3 regions of the Streptomyces sp. P6-2-1 genome follow, and region 1 is predicted to be linked to each of the others. Evidence: riboswitches for the same ligand, from Rfam matches in the RefSeq annotation. Region 1 holds a riboswitch; each other region holds the start of a gene.

Region 1 (2,250 bases):
GGTCCGCGAGACCGAGGAGGGTGCCGAGCGTCGCGAGGGCCTTCTCCAGGTCGCAGGTCCAGATGTTGCGCCCGTCCACGACCCCGGCGACGAGCCGCTTGCCGGGGAGGCCGCCCGCGGCGGCGAGCGCGTCGAGATTCGCGGCCGCCGCTCCCGTGAAGTCGAGCGCGAGCCCCTCCACAGGGGCCTGCGCGAGCACGGGCAGCGCGTCCCCGAGCCGGTCGAAATAGCTCGCGACGAGCAGTTCCGGGCGGTCGGAGCGGCCGCCGAGGAAGGCGTAGGCCCGTTCGGCGGCGGCGAGTTCGGCGGGGGTGCGGTCCTGGACGAGCGCGGGCTCGTCGAGCTGGACCCACTCCGCGCCGGCCGCGCGCAGGTCGGCGAGGACCTCCTCATACACGGGAAGGAGCCGGTCCAGGAGGCTCAGCGGAGCGAAGCCCGGCTCGGTGCCGGGCGCGGGCTTGGCGAGCAGCAGGTACGTGACCGGGCCGACGAGGACCGGCCGGGCGCGCAGCCCGAGCGCGAGCGCCTCGCGCAGCTCGCCGACCTGCTTCGCCGAGTCGGCGGCGAACACGGAGTCGGGGCTCAGCTCCGGTACGAGGTAGTGGTAGTTGGTGTCGAACCACTTCGTCATTTCCAGCGGCGCGACGCCCTGCGTGCCGCGCGCCATCGCGAAGTAGCCGTCGAGCGCGTCGGCGGCGAAGGCGGCGCGGTGGCGGGCGGGGACCGCGCCCACCATGACGCTCGTGTCGAGCACGTGGTCGTAGAGCGAGAAGTCGCCCGTGGGGACTTCGTCGGCCCCGTCCGAGGCGAGCTGTCGCCAGGCGGTGGCGCGCAGCTCACGTGCGGTGTCCTGGAGGCGCGCGGCGTCCACGCGGCCCTTCCAGTACCCCTCGACCGCCTTCTTCAGCTCCCGGCCGGGGCCCTGACGGGGGTAGCCGTACACGGTGGCGCGTGCTGCCGCGGCTGCGGACTTCGGTGTCACGGAGATCTCCTTCGCGAGATGAATCCCTGAGATCCCGGGTGTCCACGGGGTGCGAAGGAACGACGAAGCGGGCGGGACCTGTCGCGCTCCGCCCACTGTGCACGCCGACCCGCCCACGAGGTCACCGGGATGTCCGGGCGCGCTTCGGCACGCGCCCGGGCGACTGGCAGGTCTTCGGACTCGCGGGCACGCCCTCGTCGGAGGACACCTACTGGCCGTCGCTTCCCGGGTCCGTACGGACCCAGTGCGTATGACGGCGGTCGTTCCCGCTCACCGCTGCGGGGCAGTCCCGGATTCCCACCGGGTTCCCTCTTGCGACGCTCCCGCCTGGCGGGCGGGGCGAACCAGCTGCTGCGGGCAGTGTAGGGGGTGTGGGGGAGCGGGCGGCAGGGGTTTCAGGGAGTGGACCCTTCGGCAGCCGGCGTGGCGGTGACTTCGCGCGCCCGGGGCGCGGACTCCGCGGGGGCTCAGCCCTTCGCCGTGATCCCGGTCGTGTCGACCGGTTCGAGGATGCGGCGGCGGCACAGCAGGACGCGGCTCACCGGGTCGGTGGGATCGGGGTCGAGCCCAGGGCCGGGGAGCATGTCGACGTCGGTGGGCGCGGGGAACATGGCGCAGTGCGGGCACGTGCCCTGGGGGGTGAGCGGGGTGTCGCACGCCGCGTGCCGGAACTCGCGCAGCGGCCGGGAGCCGCCGAACTCGGTGCGGCCCCACACGCCGAGCCCGTACAGGACGAGCCACAGGCTCTCGCCGCGCGGCGTCAGCACGTATTCCTCGCGGGGCGGGGACTCCTGGTAACGGCGCTTGACGAGGATGCCGTCCCCGGTGAGGGACTGGAGGCGGGCGGCGAGGACGGCGCGCGGGACACCGAGGTGCACGAGGAAGTCGTTGTAGCGCCGTACCCCGTAGAAGGCGTCGCGGATGATCAGGATCGTCCACCGCTCGCCGATGATCTCCAGCGCGCGGGCGATGGAGCACTCCTGCCGCGCGTAGTCCTTGCCGAGAGCCATGCGGCCCACGATACCCGTTAGTCGGTTCGGTGAGCGAACCTACTGTGCTACGTTCGATCCGTTCAAGGTTCAGTTAATGAACTCATGGGGTGGCGGGCGGCGGCGACAAGCTCCCCCGCGCCCACAGGCCGGGAGGACGGGCATGGGGAGCGGTACGGACGAGACGACGAGGAAGGGACCCGTCCTCGGGGCACGGGAGCGCCCGCCCACCGGGGCCACGCACGTGACGGGACGGGGCGTCCTCGTCCTGACGACGGT
Region 2 (2,250 bases), 1.8 Mb from region 1:
AACTTCCAGCTCCTCGGCGGCATCTGGATTCTCCAGACGCTCCCCGCGCTCGTCGGCGGCCTCTTCACGCGCTGGTTCCACCGCTGGGCGCTGCTCGCGGGCTGGGCGGCCGGGATGGCGTACGGGACCTGGGCGGCCTGGTCGACCTCCTCGCCGACCCAGGACCACTTCGGGGGCTCGTCGAAGGCGATCCCCGGCCTGGGCGAGATCGGGTACATCGGGATGACCGCGATCGTCCTGAACGTCGTCGTGACGGTCGTCCTCACGGTCGTACTGCGGGCCTTCAAGGCGCCGGAGGGCGTGGACGAGACCCAGCCGTCGGACTACGTGGCGGACGCGGGCGACCCCGGCGTGAAGCAGGAGCTTCCCCCGGCGGTCCCGGAGACGGCGGGGCACTGACCTCAGGCGGCGAACGCCGGAGCGGCCGAGAACTTTCGGCCGCTCCGGCGTTCGTGTGCCCGCTGACGGCCCCTCACGTTCCGCGACCGAAAACCGAACACGCGCACCCCTCGATCCGGCCGGTAAAAACTCCGTACGACCCCGCTTGTGGGGTCCCCTCAAGCCATACGATCGACGCCGCCGCCCCCACCGCACCCCGTCACCCCACCGGGCACGAGACGCCTTGTCGGCACCCCACAACCGTTGACCCGCACGTAACACTCCCCGCCCCCGACACAACATCTGGGGCCTCCTTTCCCGCCCGCCCCCCAGATGTATGCTCTTCCTCGCTGTCGGCAGGGGAATCCGGTGCGAGTCCGGGACTGTCCCGCAACGGTGTGCGACGCGCCCCGTGGCGTGTTGCGAGTCCGATGACCTGCCGAAAGCGCGCCGCCGTCCCACCCGGGCGCGGTGCCAGACGTCCGGGCCCCGTGGAATGGGCCGGGGACGTGACGCGGTGTGCCCGAAAGCGCTGCCGTCGTCCCGTCGCCGCCCCGCACCACAGGCCCCCAGCCGAGCGAGGGAGAGCCACCCAGTGACCATCGCGCCAGCAGATCCCGCCTCATCGGTCGCGGCCGAGCAGGACCTTCCCGGGACCGCCTTGTTGCGGACCCTCACGGAACTCACCGCCGATCTCCCCGACACCGACCCCGGCCGGGTCGCCGCCGCCGCCCTGCGCGGCCGCAGCGCCCACGCCGACGAGGCGGAGCTGCGCGAGCTGGCCACCGAGGCCGCCGCCGGGCTCATCTCCGAGGACCCCGCCTACTCCCGGCTCGCCGCGCGCCTGCTGGCCCTCGCGATCGCCGAGGAGGCCGCGGGCCAGGGCGCGAGCGGCTTCGCCGCCTCCGTCGCCGTGGGCCACGACGAGGGCCTGATCGGGGACCGTACGGCCGCGTTCGTCGCCGCGCACGCGGCCCGCCTGGACGCGCTCATCGATCCCGAGGGCGACGACCGCTTCGGCTACTTCGGCCTGCGCACCCTCTACAGCCGCTACCTCCTGCGCCACCCGATCACGCGCAAGGTCATCGAGACCCCGCAGCACTTCCTCCTCCGCGTCGCCGCCGGGCTCGCCGCCGACGACAGCCTCCCGGCCGTCGACGAGGTCGCGAGCCTGTACCGGCTCATGAGCCGCCTGGACTACCTGCCCTCCTCGCCGACGCTCTTCAACTCCGGTACGCGGCACCCGCAGATGTCCTCCTGCTACCTCCTGGACTCGCCGAAGGACGAGCTGGACTCGATCTACGAGCGCTACCTCCAGGTCGCCAGGCTCTCCAAGCACGCGGGCGGCATCGGCATCGCGTACTCCCGCATCCGCTCGCGCGGTTCGCTGATCCGCGGCACCAACGGGCACTCGAACGGCATCGTCCCCTTCCTCAAGACGCTCGACTCCTCCGTCGCCGCCGTCAACCAGGGCGGGCGCCGCAAGGGCGCGGCCGCAGTCTACCTGGAGACGTGGCACTCGGACATCGAGGAGTTCCTGGAGCTGCGCGACAACACGGGCGAGGACCAGCGCCGCACGCACCACCTGAACCTCGCGCACTGGATTCCCGACGAGTTCATGCGCCGCGTCGCCACCGACGCCGCGTGGTCGCTCTTCTCGCCGGCCGACGTGCCCGAGCTGACCGACCTGTGGGGCGAGGAGTTCGAGGCCGCCTACCGTGCCGCCGAGGCGAAGGGCCTGGCCCGCAAGACGATCCCGGCGCGCGAGCTGTACGGCCGCATGATGCGTACCCTCGCGCAGACCGGCCAGGGCTGGATGACCTTCAAGGACCACTCCAACCGCACCGCGAACCAGACCGCCGAGCCCGGCAG
Region 3 (2,250 bases), 5.6 Mb from region 1:
AGCTCCGACTGCTTCCCGCCGTGGTAGCCGCGCGCGCTCAGCTCGCCGAGCGGCTTCCCGAGCAGCACGACCTGGCTGGAGCGCTCCCCGCCCGGCTTGAGCAGCACCGGGTTCATGAGCGCGCTCGGCTCGACGCGCGCGGCCTGCGCCTGCATCGCCTGCGCGCGGCCGATCTCGGCGCCGTCCCGCGTGACGAAGGAGTTGAGGGACATGTTCTGCCCCTTGAAGGGCGCGACGCTCACCCCTCGCCGTACGAGCCACCGGCAGATCCCGGCCGTGACGACACTCTTGCCCGCGTCGGAGGTCGTGCCCGCGACGAGCAGCCCGCCCCCGGTCACCGCGCACGCCCGGGGACGTACCGCGACACGAGGAGCCGCGCGGCGACGCACACCCCGAGGGCCGCCCACGTCACGCGGCGCGAGAGCCGTACGGCCCGCTCCACGTCCGGCACGGCGACGGCCCGCCCGCGCCGCGCGTTGAGCACCGGCCTGTGCTCGACCCGCCCCCCGTACGACAGCGTGCCGCCGAGCCGCACCCCGAGCGCGCCCGCGAAGGCCGCCTCGACGGGGCCCGCGTTGGGGCTCGGGTGCCGGTGCGCGTCCTCGCGCACCGCGGCGAGCGCGGCACGCGGCCCGCCGCCCGCGAGCGCGGCGAGCCCTGCGGTGAGGCGCGCGCCGGGGAAGCCCATGAGGTCGTCGAGCCGCGCGGCCGACCAGCCGAAGCGCAGGTACCGCAGCGACTTGTGGCCCACCATCGCGTCGAGCGTGTTGACGGCACGGAAGGCGAGGAGCCCCGGCACCCCGCCGAGCGCGCCCCACACGAGCGCCCCGACGACCGCGTCCGAGGTGTTCTCGGCGACGGACTCGACGACGGCGCGCGCGATCCCCTCCGCGTCGAGGTGGCGCGGATCGCGCCCGCACAGGTGCGGAAGGCGCTCGCGCGCGGCGGCGAGGTCTCCGGCTTCGAGCGCGGCGGCGAGCGCCCGCCCCTCGCGCGCGAGCGAGGTACCGCCCACGACGGTCCAGGTCACGAGCGCGGTGAGCGCGGCGGAAGCGACGGGAGAGCGGCGCGCCGCGGCACGGGACACGACGGCCCCGAGCGCGGTGGCGCCGCCCGCGCACAGCAGCGTGTGCAGGGCGCCCGCGCCCCGGTGGTCGCGCCACAGCGCCTTCTCCGCGAGGCCCGCGAGGCGCCCGTAGACGGCCACGGGGTGAGCGCGGCGCGGGTCGCCGAAGAGGGAGTCGCCGAGCAGACCGGCGGTGGCGCCGACCGCGAAAACACGTCCGGCAGGCATGGCGTCAGTCCGCCGTCACGCCTCGCGGGGGGGACAGGAGGGCTGGCGGGTGCGCACTGCGGCGGATGCCGGGCATGAGGGGTGTCCTACTCTCAGGGTCCGCGCCCTGGTACGACGTGATTCGGCGCCGGGAGTTCCTGACTTACGGGGATCACTCCCCGCTCACAGTGGCGGGACCGCGCCGGATTCGCACCGGTACTTCCTCCACAGCCGCCGAAATGGCCCCGGCAGTGCATCACGCCCCGAGACCGGGCGTCAACTCGCACTTGACGCAAGAGGGGCATACCGGCCGGGCCGGGACGCCGGGTCCCCGCGCCTCCTCCGCCGCCCCGGCACGCGAAAGCCCCGCGCCGCCCCCTGCCGGGAAACCGCGCGGGGCCCGTGCCGCCGCTCCGTCTCAGCCCACGATCACGTAGATCCCGAAGGCGACCGCGGCGAGGCACACCCCGAAGCACGCGTACGCGCCGAGCCGGGCGAGCAGCGCCCGGCCGCCCGCGCCCGTACCGCCGCCCGTCCCCGTACCGCCGCCCGCGCCCGCGCCGCCGTCCTCCGCCGTCGCCGCCGAGGCACGCGAGAGGCCCGCGATGCCGAGGGCGAAGGCGCCGACGAGGCCCACCGTGACGAGCAGGCTCACGCCGAAGACGGAGCCGAGTGCCGCCCAGTCGATATTCATGCGGGTTCCTTTCAGGCCGCGGTGCCGGAGCCCGCGGTGTGGCGCGGGGCCTCGGCCGTCGTCGGCGGGGCGGGGAGTTCCGCCGTGAGCGGGGGGTGGGCCGTGGTCAGCGCGTCCGGCGCCACGGCCGCCGTCGGCTGGAGCGGCACCGTGAGCGTCCCCGCGGGCGGCGGCGCGACCGAGGCGAGTGCCTGCGTGACGATCCCGGCGGGTTCGGCCTCGCCGGTCACGTCGTGGTGGCTCACCGGCTGGCGCCGCGACAGTACGTAGATCGTCGCCGCGC

The links. A riboswitch is a leader RNA that binds a small molecule or an ion and turns the genes downstream of it on or off. The one in region 1 is predicted to bind cobalamin.
Region 2: it holds a riboswitch for cobalamin, as region 1 does, so the genes downstream of both, ACQYWQ_RS21380 (ribonucleoside-diphosphate reductase subunit alpha) here and metE (5-methyltetrahydropteroyltriglutamate--homocysteine S-methyltransferase) in region 1, are expected to answer to the same signal.
Region 3: it holds a riboswitch for cobalamin, as region 1 does, so the genes downstream of both, ACQYWQ_RS05290 (cobalamin biosynthesis protein) here and metE (5-methyltetrahydropteroyltriglutamate--homocysteine S-methyltransferase) in region 1, are expected to answer to the same signal.

What each region holds. Positions count from the first base shown of each region.
Region 1 is NZ_CP192513.1:6,818,213-6,820,462, forward strand. Features, by position in the region: gene metE (5-methyltetrahydropteroyltriglutamate--homocysteine S-methyltransferase) at 1-982, opposite strand, end outside; cobalamin riboswitch at 1,131-1,346, opposite strand; gene ACQYWQ_RS28720 (winged helix-turn-helix transcriptional regulator) at 1,450-1,992, opposite strand; gene ACQYWQ_RS28725 (MFS transporter) at 2,135-2,250, shown strand, end outside.
Region 2 is NZ_CP192513.1:4,981,158-4,983,407, reverse strand. Features, by position in the region: gene mctP (monocarboxylate uptake permease MctP) at 1-399, shown strand, start outside; cobalamin riboswitch at 716-836, shown strand; gene ACQYWQ_RS21380 (ribonucleoside-diphosphate reductase subunit alpha) at 974-2,250, shown strand, end outside.
Region 3 is NZ_CP192513.1:1,188,057-1,190,306, reverse strand. Features, by position in the region: gene ACQYWQ_RS05295 (cobyric acid synthase) at 1-338, opposite strand, end outside; gene ACQYWQ_RS05290 (cobalamin biosynthesis protein) at 335-1,294, opposite strand; cobalamin riboswitch at 1,407-1,538, opposite strand; gene ACQYWQ_RS05285 (hypothetical protein) at 1,692-1,967, opposite strand; gene ACQYWQ_RS05280 (inorganic phosphate transporter) at 1,979-2,250, opposite strand, start outside.